4 regions of the Paeniglutamicibacter psychrophenolicus genome follow, and region 1 is predicted to be linked to each of the others. Evidence: riboswitches for the same ligand, from Rfam matches in the RefSeq annotation. Region 1 holds a riboswitch; each other region holds the start of a gene.

Region 1 (6,960 bases):
TGCCGCAGGACGCGGACTTCGGCACCTTCGCCGAACAGACCCTGCTCCAGGCCCGCCGCGACCACGGCGCCGGATCCGCCGTCGAGCGGGCCCTGGCCGAAGCATGGGACGCCGTCGGGGTCGAACCCGTCATCCAGGAGGCGGTCCATGGCTGAGAACCGCAACGAAGTTCTGGTCATCCGCGTGGCGCGCTCCGGCGGGGTCGCCGGGATTTCCCGCACCGGGATCCTGGAACTCCACGCGCAGCACCCCGTGCACGAACAGGAGGCCTCCTGGCTCCGCATTGCCCGCGACGCCCTGGATGAGCTGCGGTCGCTGGAGGAAGCCAAGGCTCCGTCCCTGGTGCGCGATGCGTTCACCTGGTCGCTGAGCATCGACGGGGAAGACCATTGCGTGCCCGACACGCTGCTGACCGGCCCGGCCCGGACCCTGGCCGAACACGTCATTGCGCTCCCGCGCCGCCCCTGAACACCCGGTGTCCAACGACGTGGGCGGGGCACCGCCGGAGAATCAATGAGAAACTGGTGCCATGGCCCATCCTCGCGCCGGGACCCCGGCACTGCCCCAAGACCTGATCGACCTTTCAGCGGTGCGCGACGCGTACTTCGACATCCACCCGGATCCGTCCGACCCCGCCCAGCGCGTGGCCTTCGGCACCTCCGGGCACCGCGGCACCTCCACCAACGGCTCCTTCAACGAGGACCACATCGCCGCCATCACCCAGGCAATCGTCGAATACCGGCGCGGCGCGGGCATCACCGGCCCGCTGTTTGTCGGCAAGGACACCCACGCGCTCTCGGACCCCGCGCAGGACACGGTGCTGGAGGTGCTGGCCGGCAACGACGTGGCGATCCTGGCGGACGCGCGCACCGGCTGGACCCCCACCCCCGCGCTGAGCCACGCGATCCTGAGGCACAACGCCGATCCCTCGGCCCCGCGCGCCGACGGCATCATCATCACCCCCTCGCACAACCCGCCGGCCGACGGCGGGCTGAAGTACAACCCGCCGCACGGCGGACCGGCAGACACCGATGCCACCTCCTGGATCGCCAACCGCGCCAACGGGCTGCTGGAGGCCAAGCTGGACGGGGTCAAGCGCACCTCGCTGGGCGCCGCCCGCCTGGGTGGCAAGATCGGTTCCTTCGATTTCCTCGCCTCCTACGTCGATGACCTGCCCTCGGTGCTGGACCTGGACGCGATCCGCGCCTCGGGCCTGCGCATCGGCGCGGACCCGATGGGCGGTGCCGCGGTGGACTACTGGGGCGCGATCGCCGAGCGGCACAAGCTGGATTTGACCGTGGTGAACCCCGGGGTGGACCCGCGCTTTGCGTTCATGACGCTGGACACCGACGGGAAGATCCGCATGGATTGCTCCTCGGCCCACGCGATGGCCTCGCTGGTCGCCGCGCGCAATGCCTATGACATCTCCACGGGCAACGACGCGGACGCCGACCGCCACGGCATCGTCACCCCGGATGCCGGGCTGATGAACCCCAACCACTTCCTGGCCGTGGCCATCGACTACCTCTACACCCACCGCACCGGCTGGTCCAAGGACGCCGGGATCGGCAAGACCCTGGTCTCCTCCTCGATGATCGACCGGGTGGCCGCGAAGCTTGGCCGCACCCTGGTGGAGGTCCCGGTGGGCTTCAAGTGGTTCGTGCCGGGCCTGCTGGATGGCACCGGCGCCTTCGGCGGCGAGGAATCGGCCGGCGCATCGTTCCTGCGCCGCGACGGGCGCACCTGGACCACCGACAAGGACGGGATCCTGCTGGCACTGCTGGCCAGCGAAATCACCGCGGTCACCGGCTCCACGCCGTCGAAGCACTACGCCGCACTTGCCGCCGAGCACGGGGCCCCCAGCTACGCGCGCCTGGACGCCGTCGCGGACCGGGACCAAAAGGCCCGCTTGGCCAACCTGTCCGCCACCGACGTCACCGCCGATTCGCTGGCCGGCGAGAAGATCACCGCACGGCTGACCGAGGCTCCGGGCAACGGGGCGAAGATCGGCGGACTGAAGGTCACCACCCAAAACGCCTGGTTTGCCGCGCGGCCCTCGGGCACCGAGGACAAGTACAAGATCTACGCCGAGTCGTTCCTGGGCGCGGAGCACCTGGCCCGGGTGCAGGACGAGGCCAGGACCATCGTCGACACCGTCCTGGGCTAGGTCGGGTACCGCGGGGCGGGCACGGCCATGCCGCGCCTGCCCCGCAATACCGGCAACCACCTACAGGTATGCGACCATAGGCATATCTACATCATGCGCTTGATGATCTTTGATTTCGCCCAGGTGTACGGCGGGTAGACGGCTTTGAGCGTGTCAACCACCGTGGTCTTGCCCATCACCGCGCGCATCTGCGAGAGCCGCTCGAACCCATGCCGCCCGTGGTATGCACCCATGCCGGAGGCTCCCACGCCCCCGAACGGGAGCGAGGGGACGGCCAGGTGCAGGCTCGGCGCGTTGTGCACGATGGCCCCGGCACGCACCTGGTCCCCGAAGGACGACTGCAGCCGCGGGTTCTCGGAAAACAGGTAGGCGACCAGCGGGGTGGGACGGGCGTTGATGAAGCGCACGGCGGCATCGAAGCTGTCCACCGCGATGACCGGCAGGATCGGGCCGAAGATCTCCTCGCGCAGCAGGGCCGAGTCCGGGTGCACATTGGTGATCACCGTCGGTTCGATCTGCAGCGTGTCCTCGTCGTACCCGCCGCCGACGACCACGTCCCCGTCACCCAGCATGGCCACCAGGCGCTGGAAGTGCGCGGTGTTCACGATCCGCCCGTAGTCGCGGCTGGCCAGCGGGTTCTTCCCGTAGAACCCGGTGATGGCCTTGGACAGCTGCTTTTCCAGGTGCCGGGCCGCATCCCCGACGGCCAGCACGTAGTCCGGCGCCACGCAGGTCTGCCCGGCGTTCATGAACTTCCCGAACGCCAGCCGGCGGGCCACCGCCACCGAGGACCCGTCCATGACCACGGCCGGGGACTTGCCGCCGAGTTCCAGGGTCACCGGGGTCAGGTGCTCGGCCGCCGCGCGGGCCACGATCTTCCCCACGCGTTCCCCGCCGGTGTAGAAGATGTGGTCAAAGTGTTGTTCCAGGAGGACCTTGGAGGTCGACGCGCCGCCCTGGACCACGGCGCACGCCCGCCGGTCCATGAATTGCGGGACGAGCCGGCCCAGCAGCGCGCTGGTGGCCGGGGCCAGTTCCGAGGGCTTGAGCACCGTGACGTTTCCGGCGGCAATGGAGGCGACCAGCGGGGCGAGAATCAGTTGCAGCGGATAGTTCCAGGCGCCGATGACCAGCACCACGCCCAGGGGCTGCGGCTCGATCTTGGCCGCTGCCGGGTGCAGCGCGAGCGGGATCTTGACCGCCTTGGACTCCATCCACTCGGAGAGGTGCAGCTGCGCGTGGTCGATCTCGGCGCGCACCATGTCGATCTCGGTCATCTTCGCCTCGACCCCGCTCTTGCCCAGGTCATCGGCCAACGCGTCGACGAAGTCCTGTTCGTGCGCCTCCAGCATCCGCTCCAGGGCCTTGAGCTGGGAGGCGCGGAAGCGCCGCGGGTGCGCCAGCCGGGTGGCGACCACGTCGTGCATCGAGGCGACGATCTCCACGATGTTTTCCGCTGACTCGGGCACCACCGGCGGAAGCTCGAGTTCGCTCAGTGCGCGCGACTCGCGCGGCGCGGTGGATGGATGCGGATTCTCGGTGATGCCCATGATCTAGAGCTTACGGCGTGCGACTTTGCCGCGACAGGCCGCGACGCGCGGTTGACGCCGTGCCCGTGGGGTGGGATAGGCTCGCGCCTAGTGACACGGGGTGTCGGCGCGCCAGCGATCCGACTGAGATAAGACCCGTAGAACCTGATCTAGTTCGTACTAGCGGAGGGATGTTGCTCATGGGATCCATGGCGCCTTCAGTTGTTTTTTCACCCGGCGAGCTCGCCGATGCCCTGGGCGCGCTGCGCGCCTCCACCCCCCTGGTGCAGGTGTTGACCAACACCGTGGTCACCAACTTCACCGCCAACGTGCTGCTGGCCGCCGGGGCCTCCCCCGCGATGGCCGACGTGCCCGGGGAGGCCGGTGGATTCGCGTCCGTGGCCTCCGCGGTGCTGGTGAACCTGGGCACCCCCAATTCCGAGCAGCGCGCCGCGATGGCCGAGGCGGTGGCCGCAGCCAACGCCGCCGGCACCGGCTGGGTGCTGGACCCGGTGGCCGTCGGGTCGCTGCGCGTGCGCACCGACTTCGCCCTGGGACTGCGCGACCTGACCCCCACGGTGATCCGCGGCAACGCCTCGGAGATCATGGTGCTTGCCGAGGCCGGGTCCGGCGGGCGCGGGGTGGAGGCCACCGACACCGTCGATTCCGCCGCCGCCGCGGCCCGGGCCCTGGCGCTGCGCAGCGGCGCCGTCGTGGCGGTCTCCGGGGAGGCTGACCTGGTGACCGACGGGACGCGCACCGTTTACGTTCATGGCGGCAGCAAGATGCTCACCCTGGTCACCGGCGGCGGGTGCGCGCTGGGCGCGATCTGCGCGGCATTCCTGCCCGTGGTGAAGGACCCGCTGCTGGCCGCCGTCGCGGCCCACGCGTTCTACTCCGCCGCCGCCGAACGCGCCGCGGCGGCAAGCTCGGGGCCCGGAAGCTTCGCGGTGCATTTCCTCGACGCCCTGCATGCCCTGTCCCCGGCGGACCTCGCGGCCACGGCGGTGCTGTCCTGATGGCCTCCGGCATCTACCTGGTCCTCGACTCGAATTCCACCGCCGGACGCCCGCTCGAAGACATCGCCGCCGCCGCGGTGGCCGGCGGGATCACCACGATCCAGCTGCGCTGCAAGGACATGCCCGCCGGGGAATTCACCGCCCAGGTTCTGGCCTGCGCGAGGCACACCTCCGGGAGGGCCACCCTCCTGGTCAACGACCGCATCGACGTGTACCTGGCCGCACGGGCCCGCGGCGCCGACGTGCAGGGCGTGCACATCGGCCAATCCGACATCCCCGCGGACCTGGCCCGCACACTCATCGGGCCGCACGCCGTGCTGGGGCTCTCCGCCTCCACCGCCGACGAGATCGACGCGGCCAACGAGCTCAACGCGATTGCCCCGGGCACCATCGACTACCTGGGCGTCGGCGCCGTGCATGCGACCCCGACGAAGAAGGACCACCCGGAGCCGCTGGGCTACGAGGGCCTGGCGGCCGCCGTGGCCCGCAGCAGCGCACCCGTGGTGGCCATCGGCGGGCTCGACGCCACCGATGTGCCGGCCGTTGTGGCCTCCGCGGCCGCATCGATGGCGGTGGTGCGGGCCATCTGCGCCGCCGAGGACCCGCGCACCGCAACCGCCCACCTGATCAGCCTCTGGGAAGGGGAAACGCCATGAACACCATGAATTCCACCAAGAACATCCTGTCCATTGCCGGATCCGACCCCTCCGGGGGCGCCGGGATCCAGGCCGACCTGAAGTCCATCGCCGCCGCCGGCGGCTACGGGATGGCGGCGATCAGCGCGCTGACCGCCCAAAACACCCGCGGCGTGCGTGCCGTGCACGTGCCCCCGGCAGGCTTCCTCACCGAGCAGCTGCTTGCGATCTCCGAGGACATTTCCATCGACGCGATCAAGATCGGGATGCTGGCCAACGCACAGGTCATCGACGAGCTGGGAACCTGGCTGGCGCAGATCCGCGGTGCCGCCGGCACGGCCGTGCCGGCCGTGGTCCTTGATCCGGTCATGGTGGCCACCAGCGGGGATTCGCTGCTGGATGCGGCCGCCGATGCGGCGCTGCGCCGGCTCTTTGTTCATGCCGACGTGATCACTCCCAACATCCCCGAGCTGGCGGTGCTGGCCCGCAGTCCCGAGGCCGCCGACTGGGATTCCGCGGTGTCCCAGGCACGCATGCTTGCGGCGGAATACGACGTGCTGGTGCTGGCCAAGGGCGGGCACCTGGACTCGGAGCGTTGCCGCGACGCGCTCATCGACGCCGACGGGGTGCTGCTGGAGGTCGAATCCCGGCGCCATGCCACGGGCAACACGCACGGCACCGGCTGCTCGCTCTCGGCCGCACTGGCCACGCATTACGCGCGCACCGGGAACTGGGGCACGGCGCTGCGCCACGCCAAGGACTGGCTCTCCGATGCCATTTCCCGCGCGGACGAGCTTTCCGTCGGCTCCGGGCACGGCCCGATCAACCACTTCGCCGGGCTCTGGGACGGAATCCGCCCGGCGCAGGCCCACGACCCGCTGGCACAGTGGTGGGAGCGGATCTCCCCGATCCGCGCGGGCATCGACGAGCTGGGCTTCATCCGCGCGCTGAAGGACGGCTCGCTGGCCCGGGAGGACTTCGAGGACTACCTGGGGCAGGACGCCCTGTACCTGCGCACCTATGCCCGGTGCATGTCGAGGGCCGCGGAACTGGCCCCGGACACCGAATCGCAGCGCTTCTGGGCGGCCAGCGCCAGCGGCTGCCTCGAGGAGGAGCTGAAGCTGCACCGCGGGCGGCTCGACGAGCGGGTCCCGGAGCCCTCGGCGACCACCACCGCGTACCTGAACCACCTGCTGGCCGCGTCGCACGACTATGCGGTGCTCGCCGCCGCGTTGCTGCCCTGCTTCTGGATCTACCAGGACACCGGCACCAGGTTGGCCGCGGCCAACCACGAAGCGCATCCGTACACGGACTGGCTGGCCACCTATTCCTCCCCGGAGTTCGACGCCGCCACCGCGGCGGCCATCGACCTGGTGGCCGGCGTGCACGCGGGCGCCGATGCCCGCGCCCGGGCGGCGATGTGGCGGGCGTTCGAGGCCTCAAGCGCCCACGAGCTGGCGTTCTTCGCGCAGACCGCCGCCGACGCCCCCGGGGCTGCGGCAGGACCCAAGCGCGCGGCGGGGCTCGGCCTCGCCGGGGCCGCCGGGCACGGCGAACCGGTTCCTGTCCGGTAGCCGCGCGGGGGGGCGGGAGTTGCCGGGGGCACTTGC
Region 2 (6,960 bases), 1.3 Mb from region 1:
CCCAGCCGCGCCGGGCTGGCCGTGGCCAGGACCTTTGCGATCTCCAAGAAGGATTCCTGGTTGGTTGCCGGGCACACGCTGGCCCCCGAGCGCCGCTCGATCACCTTCGAGGTGGTCACCCGGCTGCTCTTCCACACCATCCTGCTGGCCTCGGTGTACCTGCTGCTGGCCGGCCACAACACCCCCGGCGGCGGCTTTGCCGGCGGGCTGCTGGCCGGGTTGGCCCTGACCATTCGCTACCTGGCCGGCGGCCGGGTGGAACTGGCCGAGGCCACCCCGGTGAGCCCTGGCACGCTGATGGGCACCGGGCTGGGCCTGGCGGCCCTTACCGCCGCGGCGCCGCTGCTCCTGGGCGCCCAGATGTTCACCTCCGCGGCCATCGAATTCACCTGGCCGATCTTCGGGGAACAGAAGTTCGTGACCTCCACGGTCTTCGACATCGGGGTGTACCTGGTGGTGGTCGGGCTGGTCATCGACGTGCTGCGCTCCCTGGGCTCGGAGATCGATGACCGTTCCGAGGGCCGCAGCCCCACCGACACACATGACATGGTTTCCGACGCGGATACGGGAGTTGGACGATGAGCACCAATATCACCTTGCTCATCGTGATGGGCGTGCTCTTCGCGGTGGGCATCTACCTTTTGCTGGAGCGCTCGCTGACCCGGGTGCTGCTGGGCATCGTGCTGCTGGGCAACGGGGTGAACCTGTTGATCCTCACCGCCGGCGGACGACGCGGGCAGGCGCCGCTGTACCAGGACGGGCTGGCCGCGGCGGCCTACACCGACCCGCTGCCGCAGGCGCTGATCCTCACGGCCATCGTGATCACCTTCGCGGTGACGGCGTTCATGCTGGGCATCATCTACCGCTCCTGGGTCATCTCCCGGGCCGACGTGGTCGCCGACGACGACGAGGACCTTCGCGTCTCGCAGCAGTCGACCTTCGACTTCGAGGAAGACTCCCCGGTCCCCGAGGACACCACCGAATTCGAGGGCGAGGACTCCGAGCCCGCAGGGAACCACCCAGAGAAGGGGCCGCGCGCATGATCGATGCACCACTGACCGCCGTTTCATTTGCCCCGCTGGCCGTGGCCCTGCCGATCTTCGGTGCCGCGCTGGCCTTTATCCTGCGCCGCAAGCGCCGCACCCAGCGACTGGTGACCATCGGGGTGCTGGTCATCACGCTGTGCCTCGAGGCCTGGATGCTGGCCACGGTCTGGGGCGGGGGGACCTACTCGGTGACCCTCGGCGGCTGGGCGCCGCCGTTTGGCATCTCCATGGTCGTGGACGGGTTCTCGGCCTTCATGCTGGTGGTCTCCTCCATCGTTTCCCTGGCCGTGCTGCTCTACGCCACCAGCCAGGGCATGGCCGACGGGGACGAGGACGGGCCCGTCTCGATCTTCCACCCCGCCTACCTGATCCTGGTTGCCGGGGTCTCCAACGCCTTTTTGGCCGGGGACCTGTTCAACCTCTACGTGGGCTTCGAGATCCTGCTGACGGCCTCCTACGTGCTGCTGACCCTGGGCGGGACCACCGCGCGGATCCGCGCCGGCACCACCTACGTGGTGGTCTCTGTCGCCTCCTCGATTCTCTTCCTGATCGCCATCGGCATGATCTATGCGGCCGCCGGCACCGTGAACATGGCCGACCTTGCGGTGAAGCTGCCGGACATCTCCGAAGGCACCCAGACCGTGCTGCACGTGATGCTGCTGGTCGCCTTCGGGATCAAGGCAGCGGTCTTCCCGCTGTCCTTCTGGCTCCCGGACTCCTATCCGACCGCCCCGGCCCCGGTGACCGCGGTGTTCGCCGGGCTGCTGACCAAGGTCGGGGTCTACGCGATCATCCGCACCGAGACGCTGCTCTTCCCCGGGAACCGGCTCTCCGAACCGCTGATGGTCGTCGCCGGACTGACCATGCTGGTGGGCATCCTGGGCGCCGTGGCGCAGACCGACATCAAGCGCATGCTCTCCTTCACGCTCACCAGCCACATCGGCTTCTTGATCTTCGGGGTGGCCGTGGGCAACCAGTTGGGGCTGGGGGCCACCGTCTACTACGTGGCCCACCACATCGTGGTGCAGACCTCGCTCTTCCTGGTCGCCGGGCTCATCGAGCGCCGGGCCGGGACCTCGAACATCGAGCGGCTCGGCTCGCTGGCCAAGCTCTCCCCGCTGCTGTCCCTGCTCTTCTTCATCCCGGCGATGAACCTGGGCGGCATCCCGCCGTTCTCCGGCTTCCTGGGCAAGCTCGGGCTGGTGCAGGGCGGCGCCGAACTGGGTTCGCCCGTGGCCTGGGTGCTGGTGGGAGTCTCCCTGTTGACCTCGCTGCTGACACTGCTGGCGATCGCGCGCGTGTGGAACAGGGCGTTCTGGCGCAAGGCCGAGGACGCCACGGAACCGGATCCGCTGCTGCTGGTGGGCGTGGAAGCCGCACGCGGGGCGACCTACGACATCGTGGCCGACGAGCCGGCCAGCCGCTATTCGGACCGCGGCAACACGGCGCTGCTGCCCAACGGCATGCTGGCCATGACCGCGGCCCTGGTGCTGGTGGGCGTGGCGCTGACCGTGTTCGCCGGGCCGCTGTTCGAATTCAGCGACCAGGTCGCCGGCCAGCTGCTGGACCGGAACAACTACATCGAGGCGGTCCTCGGAACCGGGCAGGGGGTACGGTAAATGACCAAGGAACAACGGCTGAAAGACGCCACCGACGAGTCCGGGGCACGCCAGCGCGCCACCCTGCGCCAGGAGCTGCCGCTGCTGGCGGGCATGATGCTGGTCTGGGGTGCGCTCTGGCAGGACTTCGCCATCGGCAACCTCGTCTTCGGGCTGCTGATCTCGCTGGTGCTGGTGCGGGTCTTCCGGCTGCCGCCGGTGATCCTGTCCGGGCGCTTCAATGCTTGGCGCGCCGCGGTGTTCGCCGGGGCGTTCCTGCGGGATGTGACCCTGGCCAGCTTCGAGGTCCTGTACCTGGCGGTGTTCCGCGGCCCGCGCACCACAAGCGCGATCATCACCGTCACGCTGCGCACCGAATCGGACTTGCTGGTCACCTTCGTGGGCCACGTGCTGACGCTGGTCCCCGGCTCGTACGTCGTGGAGGTGGACCGGCGGACCTCGACCCTGTACCTGCACGTGCTCAACGTCAACGACGAATCCGGGGTGGAGAAGGCCCGGGCCTCGGTGATGATGATCGAGGAACGGTTGATCCGCATGATGGGAACCAAGGAAGAACTGGCCGGGTTGAATGCCGAGAAGTCGGCCCCGGGCAAGGAACACGGAGAGACACCATGAACATCGTCCTGTGGATCTGCGGAATCACGCTCTCGATCGCCGGTGCCCTGGCCATGGTCAGGCTGGCCAAGGGGCCCTCGATCCTTGAACGCGTCATCGCCACCGACGTGTTGCTGCTGATCGTCTCCGCGGCGCTGTGCGTCGACATGACCATCAACAAGCACACCGACAACCTCGTCTTCGTGCTGCTGGCATGCCTGGTCGGGTTCGTCGGCTCGGTGACGGTCTCGCGCTTCGTCACGGACCGGAGGAACGCCTGATGCTTGACACCGTCATCGACATCGTGGCCGGGACGTTCATGATCGTCGGCTGCCTGATGTCCCTGGCCGCGGGCATCGGCATGCTGCGCTTCCCGGATCTGCTCTCGCGCCTGCACGCGGCAACCAAGCCGCAGGTGCTGGGGCTGTTCCTGCTGCTGGCCGCGCTCGGGCTTGAACTGCGCTCCTGGGTCGTGCTGCCGGTCCTGGCCCTGGCCTGGCTGCTGCAGTTGCTCACCGCCCCGGTCTCGGCGCACATGGTGGGACGGGCCGGCTACCGGACCCGGCACCTGAAGCGCGAGACCCTCATCGCGGACGAACTGGCCGCGGTGGTCGAGGCCGCCGAGCAGCGCGAGGAGGCCGAGCACGGCCAGAACGGCAACCGGGACCGCGCCGACTTCATCGACTAGTTCATCGACATCGACCGGGTCGTCCCTCATTCGGTCGGGGCAGCCAACAGGCGCCGGGCACACCCAAGTGATCCGGCCGAACGCATCCGGCCGGCACCCCGTGTGCGGAAGCTCAGGCCTTCTTGGAGAACTTCGCGATGGCCCGCTGCGTGCCGCGGTCGGTGAGCACCTGGATCAACGCGGCGGTGACGGCCGACAGCACGGCGAACCCGATGGCCTGGCGCATCGTCGCCTCGGCCTGGGCCTCCTTGTTGCCGTGCTTGGGCGGCTGCTGGCCGGTGAAACCGATCCAGGCCTTGTCGACGATCTTCCCTCCCAGGAAACCCGCGGCGATGGAAATTGCTGGACCGATCAGTTTCATCAGGCTGTTCATGGGGACTCCCAAATATTGCGGCAAAGGTACTTGGCCCAGCCTAGCTGAGGTAGCATCATAGAACTGAAACAATCACGACAGGGGAGCGTCGTGCGGGGCAACCCGCACCTAGGCGCTGAGAGTGCGGATAACCGCAGACCCTCGAACCTGCCCCGGCTAGTACCGGCGAAGGAAGTCGAGTTCTCAGGGGTGCGCGCGGAAGCGGAATATGCGCGCATTCCCTCCCCTCCTTGAATCCAAGGAGGATCAACACCATGGGTATCACCCACCAGCCCGCCGGGCACAAAACGGCAACCACATCCTGGCGCGTCGTCGACATCGTCATCGCGGCCGTCATCGCCGTGTCCTCGGGCGTCATCTTCTGGGCGTGGAACAGCACCCACCACCTGCTCGACGTCCTCTTCCTGGCCTTCCCGCCCTCGGCCGCACTGGTCTCGGGCATGTGGCTCTTCCCCGCGGTGCTCGGCGCACTGATCATCCGCAAGCCCGGCGCGGCGCTCTTCTGCGAACTGGTCGCCGCGATGGTCTCCGCGCTCATGGGCTCGGAATTCGGGCTGACGGTCCTGGCCTCGGGCCTGATCCAGGGCCTGGGCGCCGAAGCGGTCTTCGCCGCGTTCCGCTACCGCACCTTCAACCTGCCCGTGGCGCTGCTGGCCGGCGCCGGGGCAGGACTCTTCGGAAGCATCAACGACACCTTCATCTTCCGCTGGTTCCCCGAATACACCACCGGAATGCTCTTGGCCTACATCGGGTTCATGACCATCTCGGGCATCGTCATTGCCGGGCTGCTCTCCTTCCTGGGAACCCGTGCCCTGGCCAAGACCGGCGCACTGGGAGCGCTTGCCAGCCGCAAGGCAGCCACCGAACCCATCCTCGGCTGATGGGCACGGGCATCACCATGTCTTCAGCCTCGATGCTGCATCGCGAAAACGACAGCGCAGCCACGCTGCAACACCGCAGCGACGCGGTGTCCGTCAGCGTCAGGAACTGGGCGTGGCGGCACGCCGGACGCGCCCACGCAGCGCTCTCTGGCCTGGACCTGGAGATCCGGGCCGGGGAACGCGTGTTGCTGGCCGGGCCCTCGGGCGCCGGGAAATCCACGCTGCTCTACGCGCTGGCCGGGGTCCTGGACGAGGACGACGAAACCTATTCCTCCGGCGAACTGCTGCTGGACGGGGCTCCTGCGGCCCAGGGCCGCGGACTGGTCGGGCTCATGCAGCAGGACCCCGAGACCCAGGTCGTCCAGGCCCGGGTCGGGGACGATGTGGCCTTCGGCGCGGAGAACCTTTCGGTGCCGCCCGCGCAGATCCGGCAACGGATTGTCGATGCACTCGACGCCGTGGGACTCGATGTCCCGCAGGACCACCCCACCTCCGCGCTTTCGGGCGGGCAAAAGCAGCGCCTGGCCCTGGCCGGGATCCTGGCCATGGGCCCGGGGCTGGTGTTGCTGGACGAGCCCACGGCAAACCTGGACCCGGACGGGGTGCTGGAGGTCCGCGACGCGGTGCTGGCCGCACTGGATTCCACCGGCGCGACCCTGCTGATCGTCGAACACCGGCTCGAGGCGTGGGCGGCGCACATGGACCGGGTCATCGTGCTGGAACCGGGCGGCGGCATCGCCCATGACGGCACCCCCGCCGAGCTCTTTGCCCCGGGCCCGGTCCGCGAGAAACTGATTGCCGCAGGGGTCTGGGTGCCCGGGTACACCCCGGCGTTCGATCCGTTGCCTGCCCCCGAACAGCCCGGTGCGTTGCTGCTGGAGGCCACGGACCTTGCAGTCACGCGCAAGCGCGGCGCCAAGCCGGCCGCTTCCGGCCTGGCCCTGCGCCTGGGTGCGGGCGAGGCCTGGTGCGTACGCGGGGCCAACGGCTCGGGCAAGTCGACCTTCGCCCTGACCCTTGGCGGACTGCTGCCGGTCGGATCCGGCACGGTGCTGGCCACCGGGGAACTGGCGTCCGGCACCGAGGCACGGCCCTACCACTGGCGCGCCACCGAATTGGTGGGACGGATCGGCTCGGTCTTCCAGGAGCCCGAGCACCAATTCGTCACCAACACCGTGGCCGAGGAACTGGCCTACGGACCGCGGCACGCGGTCAAGCCGGGAACCCGGGAACCGCTGTTCACCGAGCAGGAGATCTCCTTGCGGGTCTCGTCGCTGCTGTCCCGGCTGCGGCTGGGACACCTGGCGGAGGCAAACCCCTTCACCCTCTCGGGCGGGGAAAAGCGCCGGCTCTCGGTCGCCACGGTGCTGGCCGCGGGCCCGCAGGTCCTCATCCTTGACGAGCCGACCTTCGGCCAGGACGCCAACACCTGGCGCGAACTGGCCCTGCTGCTGCGCGAGGAACTGGCCCGCGGAACCGCGATCATCGCTGTGACGCACGACGCCGACTTCGCCCGCGCCCTGGGCGCGCACGAATTCGTGCTGGCGTCCCCGGCCACCGCTGAGGGCACCGCCCCCGTCGCCGCACGGCCCGGGTTGCTCGAGGCCGATGTGCGCGGGGGGACAAGCTTCCTGGGCCGGGCCAACCCGCTGGCCAAGCTGGCCGCCGTCGCGCTGGCCACGATCCCGCTGGTCGCGTCCATGGACTGGGTCAGCAGCGGGATCGTGGTGGCCGCGACGATCCTGGCGCTGCCGCTGGC
Region 3 (6,960 bases), 1.1 Mb from region 1:
CCGCGCTACTTTTACACCGGCCCTGCCCTGAGCCAGACCGGCGGACACGGCGACCCGCGCGAGGCCGACGTGGATGTCTGCTTCGGCCACGGCCACATGTGCGAGGTCGTGGACGGGCCCGAGCCTTTGCGCATCGCCGTGCGCGAGCGCCTGCGCACCGGGGCCCACGCGATCAAGATCATGGCCAGCGGCGGCGTGGTCTCGCTGACCGACCCGCTGGCCATCCCGCAGTACTCGGACGAGGAAATCTCCGTGGTTGTCGCGGAGGCGGCCCGCCGCGGCTCCTACGTGGCCGCCCACGCGTACTCCCCCGAGGCCATCGCCCACTCGGTGCGCAACGGCGTGCGTTCCATCGAGCACGGCAACCTGCTCGATACGCCCACCGCAACGCTGATGGCCGAGCACAGCGCATTCCTGGTGCCCACGCTGGCCGCCTACGCCGCCATGGACCGACGAGGGGACGAGGTCGGGTTGCCCGAGGTTTCCAAGGCCAAGAACCTCGAGGTCCTCACCGCCGGGCGCGAAGCCATCAAGATTGCCTTGAAGGCCGGGATCAAGGTGGGCTTCGGTTCGGACCTGATGGGAGATTTGGCCGACGAGCAGCTCAACGGTCTGGCACTGCAGATCGAGGCCGTCGGCGTCTTCGAGACGCTGCGCTCGGCCACGAGCGTGAATGCTGCCCTGCTGCAGGAACCGACGCTGGGCAGGCTTGCACCGGGCATGGCCGGGGATGCGCTGCTGCTGGACGGGAATCCATTCGAGGACCCGTCGGTGCTCTTCGACGAGTCCCGCCCCCGCACGATCATCCAGGGCGGCCGCGTGCTGCCGACCGCCGTTTCAAGGGACACCAATTGAGCACCGAGTACATTGCGGCCGGCAAGTTCTTCCGCGACCACACCCTGGATGTTCCGTTGGACTGGGAGAACCCCGAGTCATCGGAACGGATCAGCGTCTTTGTGCGCGAGGTCTCCCTGGCCAAGGACCGCAACCGGGAGCTTCCGCTGTTGCTCTTCCTGCAGGGCGGCCCCGGCGGCAAGGGTCCGCGCCCGGTGGGATCGGCCGGCTGGCTCGATGCTGCCCTGGAACGCTACCGTGTGGTGCTGCTCGACCAGCGCGGCACCGGACGCTCCACCCCGGTCAGCGCCGCCACCATGGAACGCTTCGCCGGCGCCGACGAGGGTGCCGATTACCTGCTGAAGTTCCGTGCCGACTCGATCGTCAGGGACGCCGAGCAGGTGCGCAAGGAAATCTACGGGTCCGTCCGCTGGGCAACCCTGGGCCAAAGCTACGGCGGCTTCCTGACCCTGGGCTACCTGTCCATGTACCCCGAAGCGCTCACCGCCTGCCACATCACCGGGGGCTTGCCCGCCCTGGAGCCCAGTGCAGCCGGGGTCTACGCCCGCACATACCCGCGCACGGCAGCCAAGACCGCCGAATTCTATGCGCTCTACCCGCACCACGTTGACACGACCGCGAAGATCGCCGACCTGCTGGATGCCAGCGATGTGAGGCTCCCGGACGGGGACAGGCTCACCGTGCGCCGCTTCCAGTCCCTGGGCATCGACTTCGGGATGAAGCCTGGCTTCGAGCGGCTGAACTGGCTGCTCGACGAGGCGCTCACCGGCGAAGGCTTGAGCGACGTGTTCCTGGCCGAGGTGCAGGCCCGGACCTCCTTTGCCGGGAACCCGCTCTTTGCCGTGATGCAGGAGAGCATCTACGGACATGGCGACAACGGAGCCACGGCATGGGCGGCTCAGGCACAGCTCGAACTTCACCCGGAGTTCAACCCGACTGCCCGCCCGCTCATGTTCACCGGGGAAATGATGTACCCGTGGATGTTCGAGGAGACGAAGCTGTTGCGCCCCTTCAAGGACGCGGTTGACGTCATGGCCCGGAAGACCGAATGGTCGTCCCTCTACGACGTCGAGAAGCTCGCCGCCAACACGGTTCCCATGGCAGCGATCGTCTACCACGACGACATGTATGTGGATGCCGGTCTGTCGCTGGACACCGCCTCGCGGGTGGGCAACCTGAAGGCCTGGGTCACCAACGAATTCGAGCATGACGGCATCGGTTCGGGAACCGTGCTGCCGCGCCTTTTCGAGATCGTTGACGAGCTGGGCGGGCCGTTGGAGGCTTAGCGCCCGGGCCGCACCCGCCCTCGTGGCCGCGCACCAAGCCGAGGAGCTTCGGTTCCCCCGTTGGTGGGGAACCGGGGCTTCTCGGTCTTATTGGGCTGGCTAGGTGTTCATAGGTTTCCCGGATGACTTGGACCGATGTTAGGTTGGCCGTAGGACTCGACACGGGGTGCCGCCTGGCGGCTGAGAGATAGACCCGTTGAACCTGATCTCGATAATCCGAGCGAAGGGATGCCGGTCCGGCATGTCGCATTGTGGCACCTCGCTTTTGGGTACCATTGGGCGGTTCCATGGCATCCTTTCGCTCCAACGAAAGGTGCAAGAGAATGCTCATCAAGGACCAAATCGTACTTATCACCGGTTCCGGCCGCGGGCTGGGGACCGACCTGGCCCGCGCCTTCGCCCGCGAGGGCGCACGCCTCGTGCTGAACTACCGCTCCAGTGAATCCGCGGCCCAGGAACTGGCCACCGAAATCGGGGCGGATCGCGCGATCGCGGTCCGCGCCGACGTCTCTGACCCGAAGCAGGTCGCCGGGATGGTTGCCACGGCACAGGCACACTTTGGCGCCCCGATCACCACGGTGATCAACAATGCCCTGCCGGACTTTTCGTTCAACGGCGATGCCCGCTCCAAGGCGGACGGGATCGGCTACACGGAATTCGGGGCACAATTCACCGGCATCATCGGTGGTGCCCTGAACACCATCCAAGCGACCTTGCCGGGCATGAAATCCGCGGGCTTCGGCAACATCGTCAACATCGGCACCAACCTCTTCCAAAACCCCGTGGTCCCGTACCACGACTACACCGCGGCCAAGGCAGCCTTGTTGTCCCTGACCCGCACGTTCGCCTCGGACCTGGGCCCGGAGAACATCCGCGTCAACATGATCTCCGGCGGACTGCTGCGCACCACCGATGCCTCGGCCGCCACCCCGGAAGAGGTCTTTGACCTGATCGCCGGATCCACTCCCCTGCGCCGCGTCACCACTCCGACCGAGTTCGCCGATGCTGCCCTGCTGTTTGCCTCCCCGTGGTCGCGGGCGGTGACCGGGCAGAACCTGGTTGTCGACGGCGGCCTGGTAATGAACTAGGAACCGGGACGGAACAACCATGGATTCGACACGCCAATTGCACCTGAACGCCTTCATCTACGGCGCCGGCCACCACACCATGGGGTGGCGCCACCCCGACTCCAGTGCCGACCGCGTCGGCGACATCGCCTACTACGACGAACTGGCCCGGCTGGCCGAGTCCGGCTGCCTGGATGCGGTGTTCTTTGCCGACGGGCAAAGCGTCAACCACGAGTACGCTGCGGGGATCCCCTGGTTCCTGGAACCGGTGACGGCGCTGAGCGCCATGGCACGGGCCACCAAGCACATTGGTTTGGTCACCACGATCTCTGCGAGCTTCTACACCCCGTTCCATGCCGCCCGGCTGCTGGCGTCCCTCGACCACATCAGTGCGGGTCGTGCGGGCATCAACGTGGTGACCTCCATGTTTGACGCCGAGGCCCGCAACCACGGGATGGATGCCTTGCCCGGGCACGCACAACGCTACGAACGCGCCGAGGAGTTCGTTGACGCGATGCAGGGACTGTGGGATTCGTGGTCGGATTCGGCGCTGGTGGTCGACCGCGAGGCCGGGCAGTACCTCGATCCCTCACAGATCCGCCCGATCAACCATGACGGCAAGCATTTCTCGGTTTCCGGCCCGCTGACGGTCCCGCGGTGCCCGCAGGGACGGCCGGTGCTCTTCCAGGCCGGGTCCTCGGAGGCCGGGCGTAGTTTTGCCGCCCGGCACGCCGAAGCCATCTACTCGGTTTCCTGGGACCGGGAATCGGCCTTGGAGTACGCCGCGGACATCCGGAGGCGTCTGGAAGGTGTGGGACGGGACGGGCATTCGGTTCCCATCCTTCCCGGGCTGGTCACCTACATCGGGGCAACCCGGGAGGAAGCTCGGGAAAAGAAGGCCGCATTGGATGCCTACTTGGATATCGACTCGGCCATTGCCCAGCTGAACATGTTCACTGGCCAGGACTACACCTCGCATCCGCTGGATGATCCGGTGGCGCAGTTGCCCCCGGTCGAGGGATTCTCGGGTCCGCAGGGCCGTTACCTCACGGTGCAGCGCATCATCGAAACGAAGCAGCCCACGCTTCGCGAGCTGCTGGGATTCCTGGCGGCCGGCGGCGGACATGCCACCATGATTGGCACTCCCACCGAGGTCGCCGACGAGATCGAGGAGTGGTTCACCTCCGGCGCCTGCGACGGCTTCAATCTCATGTGCCCAAGCTTCCCGGCGGGATTGGATGACTTCGTGGAACTCGTGGTTCCGATCCTGCAGACACGGGGCCTGTTCCGCTCCTCATACCCGGGCAGCACCCTGCGCGAGACCCTGGGCTTGTCCAGGCCAGCACGCTTGGAGGACGTACCGGTTTCGGGATAGTCGCCAGCGCCCGCGGGTGGGGGGCCTCGGAGTTCCCGGCGTTCTCCCACCTTCGAGCCACTACGATGGAACGCATGAGATTTTCACGTTCCAAAAATGCCGTGCTCCTTTCCGCTGCCATCTTGCTGCTCTCGGTGAGCGGTTGCGCGACCATCGCCGACACCGCTTCCTCCGCCGCATCCTCGGCGGCTACTCAGCTGGCCGATGGGGCAAAGAAGGAACTCATCAAGAAGGTGTGCGCACCTATCAAGGACGGCAGCATCAACGCCTCCGACCTCAAGGTCGTCTCGTCCATGGTGGATGCTGTCCGCGAGGGCGGCTTGCCCCAGGAGATCGTCAGCGCCCTTGACGACGTTGCTGCCTCGGGCGACAAGGTTCCCGCCGATGTCCAGGCCAGGCTCGTCACCGCTTGCGACAACGCTTTGGTCTAGGCGAACGGGCCGCAGCCTTGGGAAGAGGAAACCGCAGCGGGTTTGCAGTGATCGGCGTGCTTCTTTGCGCAGCCGTCATCGTCGGTTACTGGCTGTTCATGCCGAAGAACGACGACCCCGGCCATCTGTCGAGCAGCGCAACGGTTCAACATGTCGTTGATGGCGATACCTTGTACGTCCTGCTGGGCGGGGAACGAACCAAGGTCCGACTGCTCAATGTGGATGCGCCGGAGCTCACCCACGGTGATCAGCCCGGACAGTGCTTCGGCCAGGAGGCCTCTCGGTATCTTTCCAAGAAGCTGCCCAAGGGTTCAACGATCCAGCTTGCATTCGACGTCGAGCGATACGACTGTTACGGGCGCACCCTTGCCTTGGTGAATTACAAAGGCGAATCCATCAACGGGTCGTTGGTCGCCTCGGGCCATGCCAAGGCGATGAAGGTGGAACCAAACGTGCAGTTCTATGCCCAGCTGCTCACGGCACAAAAGCAGGCGCAACGAGACAACGCAGGAATGTTCAATCCTGCCAACGGTTGCAACTAAGACCGCGTTCGAATGGGTCCATGCCACAGTTGGCGGTCCCGGCCTGGCGCAACATGGCCTGACCGTTCGTACTTAGATGGCTAGACTGGCGAGGTGAAGCAAGAATCAAGAGCCGTCAGAATCGACGCCTGGCTATGGTCGATTCGAATCTACAAGACCCGCTCGGCGGCGACCACGGCGTGCAGAGCCGGCCACGTACGCCTGAACGACAAGCCAGCGAAAGCGGCACAAATTGTTGTTCCGGGCGACACCATCAGGGTCAGGCAGGCAGGTTTCGACCGGATCGTGGAAGTTACGGCAGTGATTGCCAAAAGGGTCGGTGCCGACATCGCAGCACGCTGCTACGTTGACCACACACCTGTCCGGCCCAAGGAAGTCATCCCCCAGGTCCCGATCAGGGACAGGGGCGCGGGTCGACCGACGAAGAAGGATCGGCGTGAGATGGAACGGCTTCGCGACAATTTCCGTTAGCCCCGCGACTACGATGAATAGTAAGTCATTGGATACGTGCATTGAAGTCGTTGTACCCGAACCCCTGATTGAGGAGAAACATGGCGCAGAAGAAACGCTGGAACGAACTTTCTGTAGTTTCACGCTGGCGCATCGTTGTCTTGGGCATCATCCAGCTGGCCTTGCAGTTCGTCGCCTTGCGCGATCTGGTCAAGCGCCCAGCCTCCGATGTTCGGGGGGCCAAGGGTGCCTGGGCTGCCGCATCGTTCATTAATTTCCTGGGCCCCGTCGCTTACCTGGTTTTCGGCCGGCACATCAAAAAGTAATGATCCGGCCAACGCTCGTTGGGTGTCTGCCAGATCATTGCCCTTCGGTTCACGGCACTCCGAACCGCTGTCTATCCCGACGTTAGCGACGCCCAACCTCCAACAGGTCTGATGCCAGGCTGGCGGAGCCACCTGCTGATGGTGACAATTCCTCCATGGGAGCTCCAGCATCTTCGGAATCGACAGGTTCCACGTGAGGCTTGCCGGCGGTTACCTTCTTGAACCAGTTCTCTATTCGTTGCCAAGTGAGAACTCGGACAAATATCGAGTAGACGGCGACCAAGCCAAGAGAAAAACATGGCAATCCCATAAGCTGCCCGTTGCCTGCACGTGAACCAGGCATCGCGAAGAAGGTTGGGATCCGTGTCCGACGGAAGCACAATGTTCCCGGGGAAAAGCTGAACCAAGAGGGAACCAGTGGTCACCGCTGCAACTGCCGGTGGGCACGCAGTGGCCAAATTGCTAAGTTCCAGCCAAGGGACAAGCCTCGTGATTTGGAGTGGCGCGTAAGCGACAGTTCCATTTGGCCAAGGCGTTCCGACAGCCTTCCATAGTGCACCGGAAACGTAAATGAATACAACGTGGCAAATCAACGTCACGATGACGAGGTTGTGTGCCATGTTCACCA
Region 4 (6,960 bases), 2.2 Mb from region 1:
CTCTTTGAGGCCGCCGGGCAGTTCCGCTTTGGGCTCGTTCTCCGGTTTTTCGACTGTGGGGGCCGCCGACATTTCCGTGGATACAGGCTCGGGGCTTGCCGTGGTGGTGGCGATTGCCGGCGCAGCGAAGCTGCTGCCGATCACCAACGCCGTGGTCGCGGCGGCGATGCTGCCCCGCTTTAGTAGAGCACGTGATGAATCGTGCATATGGAATTCTCCCAATTCAAGGTGTGGTACCTCGCTTTTGTGTGCGCCGCGTCTGTCGTTGGGGACATCCGATTGGGCCTACCGCGAGCAATGAGTGTTACCAAAATGAAACCCTAACCTCTGTAGATATCCAGATACAAACGTCAAGAGGGTTAATCTCCACCCATTGGATAATTTGACGTATCAATCACTTTGGTGGCATCCGCGCAATTCCGGGGCAGGACGGGAAGGGCGGCCTTCTACCGCCCGCGACACGCCCGAGCAAAAATTCCTAGGCGCACTCAAGTAATTTTCTCGAAATTCCCAGCTCCTGCGCAGGATGATGTGCGTCCGAAGCAATCTGCTGCTCGGCGCCGGGTGCGCCCGCGGCACGTCGGCTGATTTAAACATTAAATGTAGATACTTGAATCTCCAACCAAAACCGTGCGCTGTCTCTCTCCAACAACTTTCATGGCGCACGACGGGGATGATTGCGCCCTTCGGGCTGCTTCCCGGGATGCTCCAACGATCCATCACCACTAAGGTGTGATGCCGCGCCACGCCGCCGCTTCAACCCCGTCCATCGGCCACACGCAGCCATACCGCGTGGCGCACATGGTCGATGCCTGCAGCGACACGCAATCCATTGGAGACAGCGGCCACGCTCGATCCCGGCCCAAGATGCAATCCGGCTTCGAGTCGGGACGAAGGAGATCTTCAAGGAACACGACGGCCCTCGCCTGGAAGTTGAAGCAACCACGTCTCCGGCATGTGCAACGACAAGCATCCAAGGATCTGCCGGCCTCGCTCGATCGGCCTGCCGCATGGCAGGTACCAGCCTTGAGGGAAGCCACAACCTACGCGGCATCATCCGTCGCAGGCAGCTCGACTTCAATGACGTCCCACCGGCCCAAGGGAATCCAATGATTTGTGCAAGCGGAAATGGATCCGGCGCCCGCAGGGGCGTGTTCGGAATGGGCAATAAAAAACCCGCCACTGCAACAGTGGCGGGTTCCAAGCTATGGGGCCGGCGCGTGGCCCTCGACGGGGTGCCGGCGATCCAGCGGCCAGATCACATCGGTGACCTTGCCGATTACTCGATCGACGGGAATCATGCCGCCGCCCGGTGCACCAAGAAGCGCACGCGAGTCCTCGGACACCGAACGGTGGTCCCCCATGACCCACAAGCGCCCCTCGGGGATCTTCACGTCGAACTCGAGGTCGCTTGGCTTGTTTCCGTCAAGAACGTAGGGCTCGTCCAGCGGGATGCCGTTGACGACCAGTCGTCCGTCGGGGCTGCAGCAGGTGACGGTGTCGCCTCCGACGCCGATGACGCGCTTGACGTACACCGCATCCTTGCCGGCAAGGCGCAGCGCCCAGGCCAGGGAATCGAGGGCACCGGGACGCTCGTAGGGCAGGAAAGAACCGCGGCCGTCAAAGATGACCACGTCTCCGCGCTGGATCTCCGCGTCCTTGTAGGCAAGCCGGTTCACCAGCAACCCATCACCCGGGTTCAACGTGGATTCCATGGAGGTGGAACCGATGTAGAAGAAGTCAACGACGGTGGCCCGAACAACCAGGGTGATCAGCGCCGCCGCTGCAAGCGCGCCAACGACAAAGCGCCAGCCCCTCGAAGGAGACCGGCGCTTTGTCGAAGCGGAAAAACTTTCCGATTCAGTAGATCGATCCACGATGGATCCCCATCCCCGCTGCCCTGGGGGCCGAGAAGATGAAGGCTCTCGCTTTTCTGGCTACTTGGCGGTCCGGAAGTCGCGCTTTTCGCGGATCTTCGCGGCCTTGCCGTGGCGATCGCGCATGTAGAACAGCTTCGCACGGCGAACGTCACCGCGGGAGACCAGTTCGATCTTTTCGAGGACCGGGGAGTGCACCGGGAAGGTACGCTCTACGCCGACGCCGAAGGAGACCTTGCGAACGGTGAAGGTTTCGCCCACGCCGCGGCCCTGGCGACCAAGGACGAAGCCCTGGAAAACCTGAACACGGGTGTTCTTGCCTTCGATGATGTTGACGTGGACCTTGACGGTATCGCCCGGGCGGAAGTCAGGAACATCGTTGCGCAGCGAGGCTGCATCGACAGAGTCGAGAATATGCATGAATGCATCTCCTAGATAGACGCCGCAGGTCACCTATCTTAGACACGGACCGCAATTGTTCCCCGGGGCGCACAAGTGCGCTCGGAAAAAGATGTGGCGGTCCGAAGCTTGGTACCGCGATCCGTTTGCGAATCGACGGCTGGTCCAACTGTTGACTCGTTCCCCCTGCGGCAGGAGCAGAACCCAGTAGACCCAAGAATCTATTTTGCCACACTCCGGGGCATGGCGCGAAGTTCCGCGCCCGCCGACGGACCTCCACGGAAGGGAACCGCCAGATGATGCTGGGCTTCCGCAACAACGGAGCTGACGGAATCCCGCCGCGGCCATGGCACCGGGCGCGCCCCAGGGGCCGGATTCCGCAGCGAGCACGGCTCGATTCCAGGGCATCTTGACGACACGTCCGCTTCGCACGGGTCCCGGACAGTTCGACCCGGTGCAGCGTGCCGGTGCCCAAGGTCACAAACGGTGCCGGGCCGGATCATGTGATAGTTTCGATTTCGACCACACGGGGGCCCTTGCAAGGGCTGAGATCGAGCTGACGCAGCGAGAGACCGTTGAACCTGTCCGGGTAATGCCGGCGAAGGAAGTGAGTACTCCTTGAGCAACACCATTTCAATGCACAGCCCTGTCCAAAACGCCGCGGAAGCAGCAGAGACCCAGTCCCTGAAGTCCCATTCGCTGGCCTACATCGAGGACAACGAGTCCGGGATCCGGGTCCCGGTCACACGGATCGCGCTGGAGCCATCCCCCGGCGGAAAGGACAACGCCCCGCTTCAGGTCTACCGCACCGCCGGTCCGGGAAGCGACCCGGTGGTTGGCCTACCGGCGTTCCGCAGCAGCTGGATCGAGGAACGCGTGGACACCGAGACCTATGCCGGGCGTGAGAGGAATCTGCTCGACGACGGGAAGTCGGCGGTGCGCCGAGGCAAGGCCTCGGCCGAATGGAAGGGCAGCCGGCCGGTTCCCCGGCGCGCCGAGGCAGGGAAGCGGGTGACCCAGATGCATTACGCCCGGGCCGGAATCATCACCCCCGAGATGCGCTTCGTGGCCCTGCGCGAGAACTGCGACGTGGAACTGGTGCGCAGCGAGGTCGCCGCGGGCCGGGCGATCATCCCGGTGAACATCAACCACCCCGAGTCCGAGCCGATGATCATCGGCAAGGCGTTCCTGGTGAAGATCAATGCAAATATCGGCAACTCGGCGGTGACCAGCTCCATCGCCGAGGAGGTGGACAAGCTGCAGTGGGCCACCCGGTGGGGCGCCGACACCGTGATGGACCTTTCCACCGGGGACGACATCCACACCACCCGCGAATGGTTGATCCGCAACTCCCCCGTCCCCATCGGCACCGTGCCGATCTACCAGGCCCTGGAAAAGGTCAACGGCGAGGCCAACGCGCTGACCTGGGAAATCTTCCGGGACACCGTGATCGAGCAGTGCGAACAGGGCGTGGACTACATGACCATCCACGCCGGGGTGCTGCTGCGCTACGTTCCGCTGTCGGCCAACCGCGTGACCGGCATCGTTTCGCGCGGCGGGGCCATCATGGCCGGTTGGTGCCTGGCCCACCACCAGGAGAACTTCCTGTACACGCACTTCGACGAGTTGTGCGAGATCTTCGCGCAATACGACGTGGCCTTCTCGCTGGGCGACGGGCTGCGCCCGGGTTCCATCGCCGATGCAAACGACGCCGCCCAGTTCGCGGAGCTCGACACCCTGGCCGAGCTCACGAAACGGGCCTGGGAGTACGACGTGCAGGTCATGGTCGAGGGGCCCGGCCACATCCCCTTCCACCTGGTGCGGGAGAACGTGGAGCGCCAGCAGGAACTGTGCAACGGCGCCCCCTTCTACACCCTGGGCCCGCTGGTCACCGACATCGCGCCGGGCTACGACCACATCACCAGCGCCATCGGCGCCACCGAGATCGCCCGCTACGGCACCGCGATGCTCTGCTACGTCACCCCCAAGGAACACCTGGGCCTGCCAAACAAGGACGACGTGAAGACCGGGGTGATCACCTACAAGATCGCCGCCCACGCAGCGGACCTGGCCAAGGGCCACCCGGGCGCCTCCGAGCGCGACGACGCGCTGTCCAAGGCGCGCTTCGAGTTCCGCTGGCGCGACCAGTTCGCCCTGTCGCTGGATCCGGTCACCGCCGAGGCCTTCCACGACGAGACGCTGCCGGCCGAGCCCGCGAAGACCGCGCATTTCTGCTCCATGTGCGGGCCGAAGTTCTGCTCGATGCGCATCAGCCAGGACATCCGCGACGAATACGGCTCGGCGGACTCGCAGGCGGCCATCGCGCAGATGGTGGACGGCATGCGCGAAAAGAGCCAGGAGTTCCTGGCCTCCGGCGGCAAGGTCTACCTGCCCGAGCCCGGGATGCCCGCCCGGGCGTAGCGCCACCGGCCGGCCCACAAAAAAGGGGCTGCTCCCGTCCTTTCCCTGAGTTAGGGGAAAGGACGGGGGCAGCCCCGGGAGCATTGCCTCGTGCCGTACTACTGGGGTGCGATCTGGTCCTTGGACACGACGCGGCCATCAATGATGGCAAAGCCGTTGTGCCACAGGGTGTCGCGGTCGTGGCGATTCAGCGTGGAGGCATCCAGCTGCACGATCAGGTCCGGGCGCCGGGTGGCGGTGCGCTCCAGCTGCTTGTTGCGGCGGAAGCGCGCGATCTTGCCGTGGTTGCCCGAGAGCAGCACCTCGGGGACCTCGCGGCCCTCCCAGGTGCCGGGCTTGGTGTACACCGGGTATTCCAGCAGTCCGTCGGAGTGCGATTCCTCGATGAGCGACTCCGGGTTTCCGATGACCCCGGGGATCAGCCGGCCAATGGCCTCGACCATCGCCAACACCGCGACCTCTCCCCCGTTGAGCACGTAGTCGCCGATGGAGACCGGGCGCACGTCGAAGGCCTCGGAGGCATATTCCAGGACCCGCTCGTCGATGCCCTCGTACCTGCCGCAGGCAAAGGCCAGGTGCTGTGCCTCGGCCAGTTCGTAGGCCATTTCCTGGTCGAAGACCGCGCCGGCCGGCGAGGGAACGATCAGGATCGGCTTGTCGCCCAGCGGCGCGTTGGAGACCGGGGATTCGGTGGCGATGCGTGCCAGCGCGGCACCCCAAGGTTCCGGTTTCATGACCATGCCGGCGCCGCCGCCGTAGGGGGTGTCGTCCACGGTGCGGTGGCGGTCGTGGGTGTAGTCGCGCAGGTCGTGCACGTTCAGATCCAGCAGCTTCTCCCGCCGGGCCTTGCCGATCAGCGACAAGTCCAGGGCGGCAAGGTACTCCGGGAAGATGGAGACAACATCGATGCGCATCGTGCCTAGGCTTCCTTGCCTGCTGCGTTCTCGCCCGTGCCGTCCTCGCGGTTGACCTCGAAGAGGCCGGCCGGCGGGGTCAGCATGATGTAGCCGCCCTCGATGTTGACCTCGGGGACGATGTCCTCGACGAAGGGCACGTAGATCTCGTGGCCTTCGGTGGATTCGACAACCAGCAGGTCCTGGACATTGCCGGTGCGCAGCGCGGTGACCTTGCCGACGACCTTGTCATCCACGCGGGCCTCGAGGTCCACCAGTTCGTGCTCGTACCAGCCCTCGGAATCGTCCTCGACCTCTTCGGTGTCGATGAACAGCTTGGCCCCGCGCACCGTCTCGGCGGTGTTGCGGTCAAGCAGCTCCTCGAAGGCCAGCAACAGGATTTCCTTGTTCCAGCGTGCTCCCTCGACGGTGAGTTGCTTGATGCTGGGGTGCTCGACCTCGAAGACCGCACCGGGAACAAACCTGTCTTCCGGCGCATCGGTGAGCACCTGGACGGTCACCTCTCCGCGGATGCCGTGTGGTTTGCCAATGCGGGCGACCTGGAGGCGCATGCGTTTTCTCCTTGAATACAAATCAGTGGGTGGCCGGAGAAATCCGGCAAGGGGCGTGCATTGGCGGGATTCTCATCCCCCGGGCACTTTTCTAGGTTCAATCTTACGTGCGAGTTGGTCGTTGTCGGTTCCGTGCCGGCAACGGTTGCGTCGCACCTTGGCCGTTAAGCCACTTTGGTCCCACGATCCGTCATGGATCGTGGGACCAAAGGTACACAAAAAATGTGTGGTGAGGCTGGCTACCGGCGACGGTCCGTGTCGACTACGTCAACGCGGATCGGTTCCTCCGCCAGTGCTGCAACCACGGTGCGCAGCGCCTTGGCGGTGCGACCCTGGCGGCCAATGACCCGACCGAGATCCTCGGGGTGCACGCGCACCTCAAGGATGTCACCGCGACGATTTGCCTTCAACGCAACCTGCACGTCTTCGGGGGTGTCTACGATGCCACGTACCAGGTGATCCAGCGCCTCAACGAGCACTGGTTACTCAGCCTCGGTTGCTTCTGCCTCGACCTCGGCCTCGGCAGCAGGCTTTTCAGCCTTCTTGGTGATGGCCTCGGGCAAGATGACCGAGCCCTTCTCCGGGACGACGAACGCAGGCTTGGCTTCCTTGACGCGCAAGGTGCCTTCCTGGCCTTCGATGCCCTTGAACTTCTGCCAGTCACCGGTGATCTTCAAGAGAGCGGCAACCTGCTCGGTCGGCTGTGCGCCGACGGAGAGCCAGTACTGAGCGCGGTCGGACTTGACCTCGATGAACGAAGGCTCTTCGGTCGGGTGGTACTTGCCGATTTCTTCGATG

What was found. Region 1 has a riboswitch for thiamine pyrophosphate ahead of thiM (hydroxyethylthiazole kinase). Riboswitches for the same ligand answer to the same signal wherever they lie in the genome.
Region 2: another riboswitch for thiamine pyrophosphate. It lies ahead of JOF46_RS08065 (ECF transporter S component); the one in region 1 lies ahead of thiM (hydroxyethylthiazole kinase).
Region 3: another riboswitch for thiamine pyrophosphate. It lies ahead of JOF46_RS07245 (3-oxoacyl-ACP reductase); the one in region 1 lies ahead of thiM (hydroxyethylthiazole kinase).
Region 4: another riboswitch for thiamine pyrophosphate. It lies ahead of thiC (phosphomethylpyrimidine synthase ThiC); the one in region 1 lies ahead of thiM (hydroxyethylthiazole kinase).

What each region holds. Positions count from the first base shown of each region.
Region 1 is NZ_JAGIOE010000001.1:551,697-558,656, forward strand. Features, by position in the region: gene JOF46_RS02345 (M4 family metallopeptidase) at 1-155, shown strand, start outside; gene JOF46_RS02350 (protealysin inhibitor emfourin) at 148-468, shown strand; gene pgm (phosphoglucomutase (alpha-D-glucose-1,6-bisphosphate-dependent)) at 530-2,167, shown strand; gene JOF46_RS02360 (aldehyde dehydrogenase family protein) at 2,254-3,717, opposite strand; TPP riboswitch at 3,804-3,905, shown strand; gene thiM (hydroxyethylthiazole kinase) at 3,897-4,715, shown strand; gene thiE (thiamine phosphate synthase) at 4,715-5,371, shown strand; gene thiD (bifunctional hydroxymethylpyrimidine kinase/phosphomethylpyrimidine kinase) at 5,368-6,924, shown strand.
Region 2 is NZ_JAGIOE010000001.1:1,803,626-1,810,585, forward strand. Features, by position in the region: gene JOF46_RS08030 (Na+/H+ antiporter subunit A) at 1-582, shown strand, start outside; gene JOF46_RS08035 (Na(+)/H(+) antiporter subunit C) at 579-1,043, shown strand; gene JOF46_RS08040 (Na+/H+ antiporter subunit D) at 1,040-2,665, shown strand; gene JOF46_RS08045 (Na+/H+ antiporter subunit E) at 2,666-3,280, shown strand; gene JOF46_RS08050 (MrpF/PhaF family protein) at 3,277-3,540, shown strand; gene mnhG (monovalent cation/H(+) antiporter subunit G) at 3,540-3,947, shown strand; gene JOF46_RS08060 (DUF4235 domain-containing protein) at 4,060-4,320, opposite strand; TPP riboswitch at 4,390-4,511, shown strand; gene JOF46_RS08065 (ECF transporter S component) at 4,575-5,201, shown strand; gene JOF46_RS08070 (ATP-binding cassette domain-containing protein) at 5,234-6,960, shown strand, end outside.
Region 3 is NZ_JAGIOE010000001.1:1,628,069-1,635,028, reverse strand. Features, by position in the region: gene JOF46_RS07255 (metal-dependent hydrolase family protein) at 1-855, shown strand, start outside; gene JOF46_RS07250 (alpha/beta fold hydrolase) at 852-2,141, shown strand; TPP riboswitch at 2,294-2,387, shown strand; gene JOF46_RS07245 (3-oxoacyl-ACP reductase) at 2,465-3,229, shown strand; gene JOF46_RS07240 (LLM class flavin-dependent oxidoreductase) at 3,249-4,583, shown strand; gene JOF46_RS07235 (hypothetical protein) at 4,658-5,014, shown strand; gene JOF46_RS07230 (thermonuclease family protein) at 5,032-5,556, shown strand; gene JOF46_RS07225 (RNA-binding S4 domain-containing protein) at 5,650-6,027, shown strand; gene JOF46_RS07220 (PLDc N-terminal domain-containing protein) at 6,108-6,332, shown strand.
Region 4 is NZ_JAGIOE010000001.1:2,760,527-2,767,486, reverse strand. Features, by position in the region: gene JOF46_RS12515 (S1 family peptidase) at 1-207, opposite strand, end outside; gene lepB (signal peptidase I) at 1,206-1,880, opposite strand; gene rplS (50S ribosomal protein L19) at 1,938-2,297, opposite strand; TPP riboswitch at 2,793-2,900, shown strand; gene thiC (phosphomethylpyrimidine synthase ThiC) at 2,913-4,697, shown strand; gene trmD (tRNA (guanosine(37)-N1)-methyltransferase TrmD) at 4,796-5,611, opposite strand; gene rimM (ribosome maturation factor RimM) at 5,617-6,162, opposite strand; gene JOF46_RS12485 (RNA-binding protein) at 6,402-6,641, opposite strand; gene rpsP (30S ribosomal protein S16) at 6,645-6,960, opposite strand, start outside.